DNA from 2 places in the Fusobacterium sp. DD2 genome. Region 1 is predicted to be linked to the other one. Evidence: riboswitches for the same ligand, from Rfam matches in the RefSeq annotation. Region 1 holds a riboswitch; the other holds the start of a gene.
What was found. A riboswitch is a leader RNA that binds a small molecule or an ion and turns the genes downstream of it on or off. The one in region 1 is predicted to bind cobalamin.
Positions count from the first base shown of each region.

Region 2: linked by a shared signal. The riboswitch ahead of IX290_RS03840 (cobyric acid synthase) and the one ahead of IX290_RS07295 (sirohydrochlorin cobaltochelatase) in region 1 are both predicted to bind cobalamin.

Region 1 is NZ_JADRHM010000040.1:8,149-16,111, reverse strand. Features, by position in the region: gene lysA (diaminopimelate decarboxylase) at 1-64, shown strand, start outside; gene dapF (diaminopimelate epimerase) at 229-1,065, shown strand; gene IX290_RS07310 (amidohydrolase) at 1,087-2,289, shown strand; gene IX290_RS07305 (serine hydrolase) at 2,283-3,017, shown strand; gene IX290_RS07300 (dicarboxylate/amino acid:cation symporter) at 3,039-4,271, shown strand; gene IX290_RS07295 (sirohydrochlorin cobaltochelatase) at 4,410-5,348, opposite strand; cobalamin riboswitch at 5,456-5,629, opposite strand; gene IX290_RS07290 (Crp/Fnr family transcriptional regulator) at 5,776-6,465, opposite strand; gene IX290_RS07285 (thiamine ABC transporter substrate-binding protein) at 6,670-7,641, shown strand; gene pyrB (aspartate carbamoyltransferase) at 7,897-7,963, shown strand, end outside.
Region 2 is NZ_JADRHM010000015.1:21,190-29,152, reverse strand. Features, by position in the region: gene IX290_RS03860 (glucosaminidase domain-containing protein) at 1-237, opposite strand, end outside; gene IX290_RS03855 (hypothetical protein) at 437-1,423, opposite strand; gene IX290_RS03850 (ABC transporter permease subunit) at 1,554-3,071, shown strand; gene IX290_RS03845 (ATP-dependent helicase) at 3,092-4,549, shown strand; cobalamin riboswitch at 4,672-4,850, shown strand; gene IX290_RS03840 (cobyric acid synthase) at 5,024-6,505, shown strand; gene cbiB (adenosylcobinamide-phosphate synthase CbiB) at 6,507-7,466, shown strand; gene cobD (threonine-phosphate decarboxylase CobD) at 7,477-7,963, shown strand, end outside.

The DNA.
Region 1 (7,963 bases):
TGGTAAGGATAAGCTTGTTATTAGAAGAGAAACATATGAAGATTTATTAAAATATGATTTATAATTCATTAGAAATTCGTAAAGTATGAACATAAAAAAATATTAAATACCGGATAATAAGTATTTAGAGAAAAATATATGAATAGAAAATTAAAAACTTTGCATTCTAGCAATTATAGAAAGTTATTGATAGAATTTAAGTAGCGACAAATAAAGTGAGGGGATATAATGAAATTTACAAAATTACAAGGTGCAGGAAATGATTTTATATTAATCAATGGATTTGTTGAAAAAAGTGATAAGTGGAATGAAACTGCAAAAAAGGTATGTGATAGACATTTTGGTATTGGTGCAGATGGGATGATATTCTGTAGTGAAAGTAAAATAGCTGATGTAAAAATGAATTTTTACAATTCAGATGGAACCAGAGCTGAAATGTGTGGTAATGGAATCAGATGTTTTACAAAATTTGTTTATGATGAAAAAATTGTTGATAAAAAAAAGATAGCTGTTGAAACAGACGCAGGTATTAAAGTGGTAAAACTTCAATGTAATGATAAAGATGAAGTGGTAAATCTTGAAGTTGAACTTAATAAAATGAATTTTAAAGCAAGTGATGTTCCTTGTTTAGCTAGTAAAGAGGAAGCGTTAGAGGAGAAAATAACAGTTGATGGGAAAGAGATTGTATTTTCAAGTGTATTAGTTGGTGTCCCACATACTGTAGTATTTTTAGATAATTTTACAGATGTAGATATAGAAGATTTAGGTAGAAAAATAGAAAATAATCCTGTATTTCCAAGAAAAACCAATGTGAACTTTGTTAAAGTAATTGATGATAATACTTTACAGATAAAAACTTGGGAAAGAGGAGCTGGAAGAACACTTGGATGTGGTACAGGAAGCAGTTCATCTGCTGGTGTAGCTCATAGACTTGGAAAAATGAAAGGTAATAAGATAAAAACAATCTCTGATGGAGGGGTTTTATTTGTAGAGGTTAAAGATGATTATTTTTTGATATTATCTGGAAAAGCTGAAACAATATGCAGAGGAGAATTTTTAAAATAACTTATAATATTGGGAGAAAAAATGGAAAAAGAGATTTTAGATTTAGTTGACAATTATACAAATTTTTATCAAAAGGTAAGACGTCAGTTGCATAGATGCCCAGAACTTGGATTTGAACTTACAAAAACTGTTGAGATAGTGACACAATATCTTGATGAGATGAAAGTTAATTATAAAAAAAATATTGGTAAAATAGGTGTTGTAGCAGAGATAGAAGGGAAAAATAAAGAGATTACAGTAGCCTTAAGAGCTGATATGGATGCACTTCCTATTTTAGAAAATAGTGATAAGGAGTATAAATCTCAAAATATTGGTAAAATGCATGCATGTGGTCATGATGCACATACAGCTATTCTTTTAGGTGTAGCTAAAGTACTATCACAGGTTAAGGATAAACTTCCATGTAATGTAAGATTTATATTTCAACCAGCTGAGGAAACAAGTGGTGGAGCAAAACCAATGATAGATGATGGAGCCTTAGATGGTGTAAATTGTATATTTGGGCTTCATGTTGATGAAGAACTGGATTGTGGGAAAATTGGAATAAAATATGGAGCAGTTAATGCTTCTTCAACAGATGTAAAAATAGAGGTTGAAGGAAAAAGTTGTCATGGTGCCTACCCAAGTGATGGTGTAGATGCTATAGTTGTTATGGCAAATATAATTACATCACTTCAAAGTATAATAAGTAGAAATACAGATGCAAGAGATGCATTAGTTATAAATCTTGGTAAAATAAATGGTGGAACTAAAGAAAACATTGTTCCGCAAAATGTAGTATGTACAGGAACAATGAGAACTTTGTCTCCATCAGTGAAAGAGATGGGTAAAAAGAGAATATCTGAGATGGTTGAGTATATTGCAAAAGCTTATGGTGGAAATGGAAAAGCATCTTTTAATGACGGGTATGTTGCTCTCATTAACCATGATGAATATGTGGATTTGGTAAAAGAAAGTGCTGAAAATCTTTTAGGAGATAATAACATTCAAGTAAAAAAAGTTGCCAATATGGGTGTGGAAGATTTTGCATATTATGTTGAAAAAGTTCCAGGAGCATTTTTTACTTTAGGTGTAAGAAATGAGGAGAAAGGAATTATTCATCCAGCACATAATGACAGATTTGATTTAGATGAAGATGCACTTCCTATTGGGGTAAAAATGCAGATATTAAATATATATAATGCTTTTGAATATCTGATGCGTACAAGTGATAAAAAATGTTAAGTGAAAAGAGTATAAATAATATCTTAACTGGCTACAAAGGAACATTTGGAATATACATAAGTGACTGGAATGGAAATAAAATTTTAAAAAATGAAAATAGAAAGTTCATGTCAGCTAGCCTAATAAAACTGTATATCCTACTTGCCTTAGATGAAGATTTTTTATCCAATGAAATTATAATTGATGAGAGTAAAAAAGTAGATGGTGGAGTGCTGTTTAAACTTAAAAGCAAAATAAAATTATCTATAGAAGATTTAGCAATGCTTATGATTGCATATAGTGATAACAGTGCTACAAATATTTTAATTGATTATCTTGGAATGGATAGGATAAATACAGTTATTAAGGATTATGGATTTGAAGGGACAGCACTTAATCGTAAGATGATGGATTTTGAAGCTAAAAAAGAGGGACTTGATAACTATACCACTCCTGGTGATGTTTATAAAGTTCTTTTATTACTTCTTAAAAATAAGAGATATAGCAATTTCCTCAAGTCACAGGAGATAAATACAAAACTTTCTCTATATCTTAGTGAAAATGAAGAGTTTGGATTTTATCATAAGACAGGAGAACTTTTAAATACAGAGCATGATGCAGGAAGAATTATCTATGGTGACAGATTTATTGATGCTGTTGTATTTGTAGAAAATGCACAGAGTAATATGGAAGCTATAGAGATACATAATAAAATTGGAAAAATATTGATTGAAGAATTAAAAAAATAAAAATATTGAAGGAGATGTTTTATGGGAACACAGAAAAAAAGTTTATGGGACTCTTATAAGTTTTCGATTATACTTATAGGAGCAATTATAATTGGAAGTATGATAGGATTAAAATTTGGAGAGAGAGCAAAGGTATTAAAACCTTTTGGGGATCTTTTTATAAATGGTATGTTTACTATAGTAGTGCCGCTTGTTTTAGTTACTATAAGTAGTTCTATAGCAAGTATGACAGATATGAAAAGACTTGGAAATGTATTAAAAAGTCTGCTTTTAGTCTTTGTTTCTACAGGACTTGTTGCAGGGCTTATAATACTGGTAGTAGTAAATATGTTTCCACCTGCTCAGGGTGTATCGTTGCACCTAACAGCAACAGAGGCATTAAAGCCATTTCAGACAGGGGAACAGATAGTTAAAGCTATTACAGTATCAGATTTTCCAGAGCTTATTTCAAGAAAAAATATGTTACCGTTGATTATTTTCTCAATAGCTTTTGGAATATGTGTAAATCTAGTTGGAGAAAAGGGAAAAATAGTTAGAGATGGACTTAGTTCGTTAGCTGAAATATTTCTTAAAATGATAAGTCTTTTAATGTATTATGCACCTATTGGACTTGGAGCTTATTTCGCAGCACTTGTTGGAGAGTATGGAGGACAGCTTATTGGATCTTATACAAGAGCAATGATAATCTATTATCCATTATGTTTTGCATATTTTATTATTATCTTTCCAATATATGGATATATATCAGCAGGTAAAGAGGGAGTTAAAGGGATGAAATATCTGATTTCACCAGCACTTACTTCTCTTGCTACTCAAAGTAGTATAGCAACTTTACCAGTAAATCTAGAGGCTGCAGAAAATATAGGTGTACCTAAAGATATAAGAGAGATAGTACTTCCAATTGGAGCAACAGCACATATGGATGGAACAGTATTCAGTTCAATTTTAAAGATTTCATTTTTATTTGGAGTTTTTGGAGTTCCATTTACAGGAATAGAAACATATATAAGTGCAATCTGCCTTTCAGTAATAGGTGGAGTGGTAATGTCAGGTGTACCTGGTGGAGGACTTATAGGAGAGATGCTTATAGTAACAATGTACGGATTCCCTCCAGAAGCTTTTCCTATAATTGCAACTATTGGATATTTAGTAGATCCACCTGCTACAATGATAAATGCTACTGGTGATACTGTTGCAGCAATGTTAGTATCAAGACTTGTAGAAGGTAAGAACTGGATTAAGAAAAAAGCATAAGAGTAATAAAAAATAACCTCCAACAATTAAGTTGGAGGTTATCTTTATATATTTATAAATTTTGTTTTATAGTTTTTTTAATAGTATAAAGTTATTTTATATAAAAGTTAAACCCTAGTATTTTTCTTTTATAAATTATTAGTCTTTTTCAGTTGAGTAGTGAACTTTTTTAGCAGCCATATCTACAGCTTTGTGGTGAGTTATAAAGTCGATGTGTTTTAAGTAGATATCTTGGATATCTTCGTTTTGTCCTAATCCAGCGATTATAACTTTAGATACTGTAAATCCAGCTTTTTGAAGATCTTCATTCCATTCTCCAGCGATATCGTTGTTAGCATGGTCTCCTGCAACAAACATGAATGGCATTAAGATAACATCTTTTATACCTTTTTTCTTAAGTTCTCTAACTACGTCGTCAAATTCTGGGTATCCTTCTACTGTTCCTACTACATAGTTTCCTAATCCTTCAGCGTTGAATACATAATCCATTGCAGCGTAAGCTGATCCACCTGAATGTTCAGTTCCGTGTCCTACTAAAACAACACCTTGGTGAGGTTTCAATGGTCCAATTTTTTTAGCAATTGCTTTTGCAACTTCTTTGTAATCTTCTGGTGAAGTTAATAATGGGTTTCCAACTCTGATGTCTTTGAAGTTTTTAGAGTATTTTTCAACTTCTTTGTTTAAGTTTTCGTTTTCTGTACCATTCATGATGTTAGTTCCTTGAACTAATACATGAGTGTATCCTTGAGCTTTTAATTGATCTAAAACTTCTTGAGGGTTTGGTTTTTCAATTCCTCTAGCTTTTAATCTTCTCATGATGATTCTTGAAGTATAAGCTTCTTTAACATCTGCATTTTTGAATTTTTTTGCTACTTTTTCATTGATTCTGTCTATTGTAAGTGCTCTAGTATCATCAAAAGTAGTACCAAAGTGTACCATCATTATAGCAGCTTTGTCGTTTTTGTCCATTCCTTTGAAGAAATCGCTGTGATCATAAGCTCCATCTGAATGTGCCATAGCAATCACTCCGTTTAATAATAATGCTGAACCTAAAAATAGTTTCGTAAGTGTTCTCATTTGAATCCTCCTGATAAATATTAATTATGGGCGTTACCCAGATATTATTTTGGAAGACAATTCTAAATCTCAGTAAAGAGTAAATATAGTTGTCCTCGCAACATATTACAAAGTTATTGTTTTAAGGCTGGTCTCCTGACTTAGCTTCATCCTACTAGGTGCCTTCCCAACATGCAGTCAGTGGCTATTCCGTTCATCAGCAACACAGTGGCGGGACCGTGGAGGAATATACCTCTCTTCCCAATTAATCTTTTTTAAGAACCTTAAAAATGCAATATTTTGTTTTAATATAACTATATACTGTTTGATTTAAAAAGTCAAGTACTAAAAGCGATAAAAATGCACTTTATATAAAAGTGATATAAATCACATATGACATATTTATTAAATATATGGTTACCATATATAATATTTCATTTGGAATACTTTATTTTTCAACACCACGGAAATAATTTATAAGTTTTTGTGAATCTAATATAATAAATCTTTTCTTATTGGTTTTTATAAGATTTTTATTTGTTAGTACTTTTATCTGTCTTGAGACTGTTTCTCTTTTATTTCCAAGGAATTCTGCTAAATATTTTACTGGTAAATCGAAATCAATTTCGACTCCTTCTTCTGTTTTCTTACCGAAGTCTTTAGCCAGTTTCCATAGTTTAAAAGCAAGTAGCATATCTACTGTTTTAGAAGACATATTTTTTAATTGGTGAATTGTTCTTTTTTGTTTGATAATTAAAGAGTTGATTACAGCTTCACATAGTGCAATATCATTATGCATTATCTTTCTGAAATCCTCTTTATTGATAATAAGAATCTTACCATCAGTTAAAAGCTCACAACTAATAAGAGAAGGTTTGTTATCCAGTGCCATTTCATTTAGTATCTCTCCATTACCAAATATATAAACAACTTTTTTACCATCGTCCATCTTATTTGGTTTATATATAGAAACAACTCCTTCAACTATAAAATATAGTTCTTTAAGTACCTCTTTTTCAGAAAAAACCATATCATCTTTCTTATATTCTTTAATTTTAGAACACGCTAAAATTTTATCTATAGTTTCTTTGCTTAATGTTCTAAAAATTTTAATTTTATCACTTATATTATTATTCAAATTTATACCTCCTATATAAATATATTATAGTATATCCAATAGTTTAAACTTTTACAAGTGTAAAATGTTTCTTATTCTATATATTTATTGTAAAAGATTGGGTAAAGTGGTATGATTAAGGGAGCGGGAGCGTAAGAGCTGAGAGGAACTTTAGTTCGACCGTTGAACATAGTCGGGTAATGCCGAGAATGGATGGAGGAAAAGATGAAGAAGATTTTATTAGGATGTTTATTTTTAGGAACTGGGCTTATGCTTAATGCTGAAGAGGTTGTAGTGTATGGTCCAAGTTCAATGAAATGGATTGGGAAAAAATATGGACCAATATTTGAAAAGAAAACTGGAGATACTATTAAATTTGTATCTATTGATGGATTAGTTGGAAGATTAAAACTTGAAAAGAAAAATCCAAAAGCTGACGTAGTAGTTGGATTGACAGAGCTTACAACAGAGATATCAAGAAGAGAAAATCTAATACTTCCATATGTTCCAAAAAATATTGGAAATATAGCAAAAGAAGAATTTAAAATGGATAGTAACTATGTAGTTCCTATTGACTATGGTTATTTAGCTATTAACTATAACAAACAGGAGATAAAAAATCCACCAAAAAATCTTGAGGAATTAGGAAAATTAAGTAAAAAACTTTTAGTAGAAAATCCAATGGTATCAAATACTGGAAGAGAGACTTTACAATGGAGTATAGCTCTTTATGGAAAAGATTGGATAAAATTCTGGAAGGCATTAAAGCCAGCTATTTATGCTACAGAAGCAGGATGGACAGAAGCTTTTTCTAAATTTACTGTAGGAGAAGCTCCAATGATGATAGGTTATGCAACTAGTAATCTTTTCTTTACAGGTGAAGATGCAGATAAATATGATAGTTTCTTATTAGAGGATGGAACATTTATGTATCAGGAAGGTGCTTCTCTTATTAATAAGAAAGAAGTTAAACCTGCAGCTAAAAAATTTATGGAAGAGATCTTAAGTGATGAATTCCAGGATTTAGTTGTTAAGAAAAATTATATGTTCCCAGTTACAAATGTAAAATTAACTGAGGATTTTTCAAGAGTTCCAGTTCCATCAAAAAGTGTAAAATTAACAAAAGACCAGATAGACCTTATTATAGATAATATAGATGGATATAAAAATGAACTTGTAGAATTTTTAAAAAAATAACTCTTGAAAAAAAAGTAAATATGTGCTATTATAGTCAGGATATATAAATGAAGGAGGGATAGTTATGTCAAAAATTGTTTCGAATTTTCTGTTTAGTTGTGCTATCTTTACCTTATTTTATAGAGCTTTTATAGTGTATGATAAAGTTTTTAAAATTAAATATTTTTTTATAAAAGGAATGAATACTATCGGTATCGATAGTTCATTCCTTTTTTTTTAGTTTTTTTTAGGAAAAAATAGTAAAAGGAGAACCAAATGAAAAATTTTATATCCATTAAAGAACTTGAAAAAGAAGAGATACTTGAAGTATTAGATGTTGCAG
Region 2 (7,963 bases), on a different contig from region 1:
CGTCTTCTTTTGATTCATAGTAAGTGAATTAAGGTCTAAATTTACATTTGAAAAAGAGTATAAATCTTCTGTGTTCTTATATTTTTCTATATCCTCTAGACTATTTAAACTTACATTTTTGTACTTTATTTTAGGGATATCGCTAGTACTGAATTCAGGTAATTCGAATCCAAGAGCCTGGAAACTCATTACTGTAAACAGGACAAAAAATAAACTGCTTAAAATTTTATTTTTCATTCTTTTCTCCTTAAAATTTAGTTTTTAAAAGTATAGCAAAAAATCCAGTAATTGTAAAGTCTAGATAGGACCCACATTATTAAAGTCCGATAATCATATTTATAATATAAAATTTATTTTATTAAAAAAGATTTAAAAAAATACACTCCAATCTTTATTTTTAAAATTGGAATGTATCTTAATTTTCACTATTTATCTTTTAAAAAAAACTTATAATATAATTTTCCACTTCTATATCTATAAGCTTATTACCACTTTTGACATCATACTCAATTTCCATTAGTTTTCTAAGTTTTGATTTAAGATGTTTATCGTCAAAGAGATTAACATTTTTAAGTTTTAGAAAAACTGGATATGGGTGCATAGCTCCTCTATCATTTGCAAAATAATCTTTTATTTCATCATAGACATTGTCTTTAAAATTATTATATGAAATGTTTCTACTACATCTATCTGTTTTGATAAGAAGAGTAAGTTTGAGATACATTATTAGCTCATCTGCAATGAGATACATAAACAGAGGATATAGATTTTCTTCTTTAAGATACCTTAAAAGATTTTTATAATCATGGGTTAGAAGAAAAGTCTCTATAAGATTTTTCAGATTTGCCTCATGATTTATTGAAATAATATTTTTTATTTTTTCCAGAGAAAAAGAATCTCCATCTAAAAAATTTTTAATTTTATCTATTTCATTTTTTAATTTAAAGAAGTCATCTCCAATCAGATTCTGAAGTGTTTCTGCTTCTGTTTGTGAGATATTCAATGTCTGTTGAATATAAAATAAACTTGCCTTTTGTTCATTTTCTTTTCTAAAACAGATAACTTCTGCAATATCAGTAAAAGCATTAAGGACACGTTTACCTATCTCATTTGTTCTTTTACCATAGTCATTTAAAAACTCTTCATATACAATAACTACTTCTTTCTGTGCAAGATTATACATTTTAAGACTTTTACCAATATCTGCTAAATTTTTACAATCCTCTGCTCTTTTTAAAATAATTAGTTCGTGAGGAGAGAACATTGAATTTGTAGAAACTGAGTCAAAAAAAGATGAAATATCATCTGTTGAACCATCAAAAATTTTCTCCCTAATACCTGGATATTTATTTTTTATTTCACCTATAATCTCTTCATATTTAATTTGAAGTGGAGCTGTATCTCCATATAACAAATATAGCATAATTTCACCTTTCCAAAAACTGATTTATAATAAATCATAACACAATAATTGAAAAAAATAAAGCTTGATAGAAATATATTATCAAATTTGATATACTATAAATATAAATGATAAAAGAGATGGGAGAATTATGAATACAAAGAGATTTACGTCAATTACAATAAATTTAGTTTGCGGACTGGCCTGGGTGTTACCAGTGTATTTTTTTGCAAGAGATTTTTTCCATATAGATAAGATTAGGGAACTATCTCAGCAAAATATTTTAGATGTACTGTTCTTTTCAGTAAAACAGAGTTTCTACTCTACAGTTGTAGCTTTTCTTATTGCACTTATCCCAGCGTACTATTCAGCATACAAAAGAAATTTTCTGACAAAACTAATAAATGGTTTGATATTTATACCATTCTTTTTTCCAGTGATATCAGTTGTCACTATTTTCTCCATTGTATTTAATATGGAGATATTTAAAGAGATGAATATACTATATAGTTTAAAGGCTATTGTTATTGCTAATGTATTTTACAACTCACCAATATTTGTAAAGTATATAGGAGAGGGATTGAAGAGAATTCCAAAAGAGATAATTGAAGCTATGAAAGGAGATGGTGCTGATAATATTACTATCTTTTTTAGAGGTCAGCTTCCACTTATTATGCCACAAATATTTAGAGGGTTTATACTGGTATTTACATATTGCTTCTTAGGTTTAGGAATTGTATTATCATTAGGTGGAATTAAATATTCAATAATAGAAGTTGAAATTGCAAATACACTGATGAGTGGTGCTAATTTTTCAAAGGCTATGTATCTTGGTATAATTCAGGTTATTGTATTGATAATCTTAAACCTTTTTGGAATTTTTATAAAAGAATATGAGCTTACAGGAAATCCTGAGAGTAAGAGACTTAACCCTGTTCTGGGAATATACTCTTTTATCTATGCAATACTGCAATATGCAGTAGTAGCATTTTCATTTCTATACTCTTTTGTAAATGTCATTACTGGAAAATTTACTATAAAAGCATATGAGAATCTATTTTCTCCAGATTTTATAGAGGACTATGCAGTTGTTGAAAGCCTTTTTAACTCACTGAAAATTTCAATAGTAGTAAGTGCTATTTCAGTAGTTTTAATATATATAATTATAAAGAATTATAATAGATTTACAGATATTTTAATATTTTCAAATTTGGGTATTTCAGGAGCATTTTTGGCAATAACTTTATATTACCTAAATGTCTTATTTGATATACCACTTGCATTTCTTTTAATACTTGGTTATCTGATTGTTGTTATTCCAATAGGGTATTCATTTATGTATCAGTATGTTAAGAAGTTTCCAAGAGAAGTACTTGAGAGTGGAGATTTAGATTGTAAAAACTCATTACAACGTTTTATATATGTTGAGTTTCCAATTTTAAAGAATATATTTTTATCAGCCTTTTTACAGATATTTGCAATTGTATTTGGAGAATTTACTATAGGATATACTATGCAACTTGAGGATATATTTCCAGTTGCTTCACTGGTAAACTACTCACTTGTTTCCAATAAACAGTATATGGAAAGTTCTGCCTTTACCTCTATTATAATTGCGATAATTTTATCAGCTTTTATTCTTGGAGAATATCTAAAATCTGAAGACTAAAAATAAAAGGATGTGGTGTATTGGGGATTTCACCAGAGGTTCAGTTAAAGAAGATAGTAAGTAAATTAGAAAAAAGAGAAGTAAAATATGAAAAAAATAATTTAATAGGAAATCTTAAGATAGACTATTCAAAAGTTTTAAGCAAAGAGCAACAGATTGCACTTCATTGTTTAAAAGGCCAATATCTTGTAATAGCGGGAGCTGGTTCTGGAAAAACCAGAACAATGGTCTATCGTACTGCTTATTTAATTGAAAATGGTGTGTTACCAAGCCAGATTCTAATGATAACTTTTACAAGAAAAGCAGCTGAAGAGATGAGAGAAAGACTTCTTGGAATACTTGAAACGAAGGAAACAAAAGTCAGGATAATGACTTTTCACTCTCTATGTGCAAAGATAATTTTTAAGAATAAAGCACTATTTAATATAGAGGAGATGCATATACTTGGAGATGACCAAAAGAGAGAGATTATAGAAACACTTTTTCATGAAGAGAAGATTGGTAATCTTAAAATCGCTTTAAAAGATGTTGAAGAGTATATTGAAGCGAAGGAACTAAATAGAGAAATCCTTATTGACAGTAAACAAAAAGAGGTATCACAGAGTATATATGAAAAGTTCACTAGTAAGAAAGAGGAAAATAATCTCTATGAATTTGAGGATTTAATAAGAAAAGTTAATGAGAAATTTATGGAAAATAGAAATTTTCTTGAATATATTCAAAGAGGTATAGAGTATCTCATAGTTGATGAGTATCAGGATAGTAATGATGAACAGAGGAGACTTCTCAAATTACTTGTTGGAAAAGAAAAAAATCTTATGGTAGTTGGAGATGACTTTCAAAGCATATATGGTTTTAGAGGGGCAGACTTTACTAATATTTTAAAATTTGGAAAAGACTTTCCAAATTCAAAGCTAATCAAACTTCAAACAAATTATAGAAGTAAAGAGGAAATAATCAACTATACAAATAAGATCTCTAAAAGCATGAAGATTAAATATAATAAAAAAGTTATTGGAACTGGGAATTCAGGTGGAAGGATATTTAAAAATCAATTTATAAATGAGGAAAAGCAGTGGGAATATCTATGTAAGAAAATTATGAATCTGCACCTGTCTGGAACTTCATATAGTGAGATAGCTATTTTATATAGAAACAGATATGGAGTAAAAGGACTATTAAAATATCTTACATCTAATGGTATTCCATATCATACAAAAAGTGATGAATCCTCAGATGGAGTAGCACTGCTTTCAGTACATAGTTCAAAGGGACTTGAATGGGATGTGGTATTTTTACCAACAATGATGGAAGGGATATTCCCATCATTTAATAATGAGGAAGAGTTAGAAGAGGAAAAAAGATTATACTATGTTGGATGTTCCAGGGCTAAAACTAATTTATATCTTTTATATCCTAAGTTTTATTATGAAAAAACAGGGTATTATGAGAAGAAGTCCAGGTTTCTTAATTATTGACAGATTAAATAGCATCTATAAATAATAGATATAACAAATGACTTATTTAAGTGGAATTCAGAAATAATATATATGGTTCAAAATGGATAAATGCTTGACGTAATTGATGCATATAGAGTATAATAATGTAAAATATATAAGTATGCAGTTTTTTTAAGTAAAAGGGAATTAAGTGAAAATCTTATACGGTCCCGCCACTGTGTTGATGACGAAAGTATCATAGGCCCACTGAGAAATTGGGAAGGGGATATGAGTAGGATGAATCTAAGTCAGGAGACCTTTCTTAAAAAATATTTGACTATCCTGCGGGGACGGGAGGAGAATGAGTATAGTAAATAATTAGGGTACTAAAGTTAATTAATAAAGATAAATATTTTGGGATTTTATTCAGATGTAATATTTGGATAACAGTTTTAATGTTATTTATCTTGATTATTTTGGTGCCTTTTTTTATTTTCAAATGGGAGTGTTGTAATGAAACATAGAAATATCATGATTGTAGGTACCTCATCAGGTGCTGGAAAAAGTATTACAGTTACAGGATTATGCAGAGTTTTTAAAAAAGATGGAAATAGTGTTTGTCCATTTAAATCCCAGAATATGGCATTGAATTCTTTTGTTACAAAGACTGGTAGAGAAATGGGTAGAGCGCAGGTTGTTCAGGCACTTGCCTCAGAAATAGAACCTGAAGCATTTATGAATCCAATTCTTTTAAAACCAACTACTGATAGAAAAATTCAGGTTATTGTAAATGGTAAGTCAATTGGAAATATGAGTGGAATAGAGTATGGAAAATTTAAGACTTCTTTAAAACCTGAGATAATGAAAGCATATAATCATATTAGAGAAACTTATGATATAAGTGTTATTGAAGGTGCTGGAAGCCCTGTTGAAATAAATATAAAAGAGGAAGATATTGCAAATATGAAGATGGCAGAGATGGCAGATGCCCCTGTTATTTTAGTAGCAGATATAGATAGAGGTGGAGTATTTGCTTCTATATATGGAACAATTATGCTACTTTCTCCTGAAGAAAGAAAAAGAGTTAAAGGTGTAATAATCAACAAATTCAGAGGAGATGTCAATATCTTAAAACCTGGATTAAAAGAGATTGAAGATCTGACTGGAGTTCCTGTAGTAGGAGTTATGCCTTATAGCAATATAGATATAGAAGATGAAGACAGTGTAACTGAAAGATTTAGAAGTTTAAAAGAAAATAAAGGGATTGAAATATCTATTATAAAATTAAAACATATGTCTAATTTTACAGATTTTGATGCATTAAAAATTGCAGATGATGTAAATATAAAATATGTAACATCTCCTAAGGAACTTGGAAATGAAGATATAATCATTCTTCCAGGGACAAAAAATACAATAGAGGATTTAAAAGAGATTAAAGATAATGGAATAGCTACTGAGATTATAAAAGCCTCTAAAAATGGAAAAATTGTTATAGGTATATGTGGTGGATTCCAGATGATGGGAGAAAAAATAAAGGATCCATATGAGATAGAAAGTTCAATAAAAGAGATTCCAGGTTTAGGATTACTTGAACTTGAGACAGTTATGGAAAAGGAAAAAAATACAAGACAGTATAGTGGAACACTAAAAAATTGCAGTGGATTATTATCAGGTCTTGAAAATGAAAATATAAATGGATACGAAATTCATCAGGGAGTAACTAATGGAAAAGAGACTCAGATTACTGGTGATGATAGAGTAGTTGGTGTTGTAAAAGGTGATAATATTTTTGCAACTTATATTCACGGAATCTTTGATAATGAAAAAGTTACCCGTAATATCTTAAACTTAGTAAGAGCTAAAAAGGGATTGGATATCCAAGATGAGGGAATGACATTTGATGAGTATAGAATGCATGAACTTGATAAGCTTGAAAAGATAATGAGAGAAAATATAGATATTAAAAAAATATATGAGATAATAGGTGATTAATGTGGATTTTTTATTTAAGTATAGCATAGCTTATGTTTTGGATTTACTGTTAGGAGATCCTCATTGGTTTCCTCATCCAGTTAGATTTATTGGAAAACTTATAACTGGGCTTGAAAAACTTCTATATAGATTTAGTTGTAAGAAGTTTACGGGAGGAGTTCTTGCAATACTTACTATTGGAATAACATTTGTTGTTTCATATTATCTAGCTAAAATATCTCCTATATTAGAAATATTCTTTTTATATACTACCCTTGCTACTAAGAGTTTAGCAGATGAAGGATTTAGAGTATGTAAGGTTCTTGTTGATGGAGATATGGAAAAAGCAAAAAAAGAGCTTTCATATTTAGTGAGTAGAGATACAGGAAATATGGATGTAGTACAGATTACAAGAAGTATTCTAGAAACAATTAGTGAAAACAGTGTAGATGGAGTTATATCTCCAATGTTTTATGCTTTTATAGGAAGCATGTTTTCTGTTGGTGGAGTATCACTTGCTCTTCCATTTGCAATGGGATATAAAGCTATAAATACACTTGATTCAATGGTTGGATATAAAAATGAAAAATATATGGATTTTGGAACTGTATCAGCTAAAATTGATGATGTTGCAAACTTTATACCTGCAAGACTTGCAGGTGGAATATTTATTCCTATATCAGCATTTTTATTACATTACAACTATAAAGGTGCATGGAAGATATTCTTCAGAGATAGATTAAATCATTCAAGTCCAAACTCTGGTAACTCTGAAGCTGCTTTTGCAGGAGCATTAGGAGTACAGTTTGGTGGAAAGACTAGCTATTTTGGAGTAATACATGATAAACCAACTATTGGTGATAAATTAAAACATTTTGGAATACCTGATGTTAAGAAGGGAATCAGACTTCTATATGTTACATCATGGGTAGGAATGGCATTTTTTATTTTCACATCTAGAGTGGTAATGTATTTTATATAAGGAGAGAAATATGGATTTACATGGAGGAAATATTTATAGACTTGCCAGAGAGGGAAAAAAAGAGATATTGGACTACAGCTCTAATATAAATCCTTTAGGAGTACCTGAAAAATTTAAAGAGGCAGTTATAAATAACTTTGACAACTTAGAGAGATACCCAGATCCAGAATATATCGCTTTAAGAGAAAGTATTGCACAGTACAATGGATTGGATCTTAAAAATACAGTAGTAGGTAATGGAGCAACAGAGATTCTATTTTTATATACGCAGGCACTGAAACCTAAAAAAGCATTAATCGTTGCACCTGCATTTGCAGAATACAAAAGAGCTTTGGATTCAATAGGGTGTGAAGTTTTATATTATAGATTATCACATGAAAAGAACTTTACATTTAACTTAGAGGATTTCTTAAAAAACATACCACAATGTGATCTGGTTATAATATGTAACCCGAACAATCCAACTGGAATATTTATTCCATTGGAGGATATAAAAA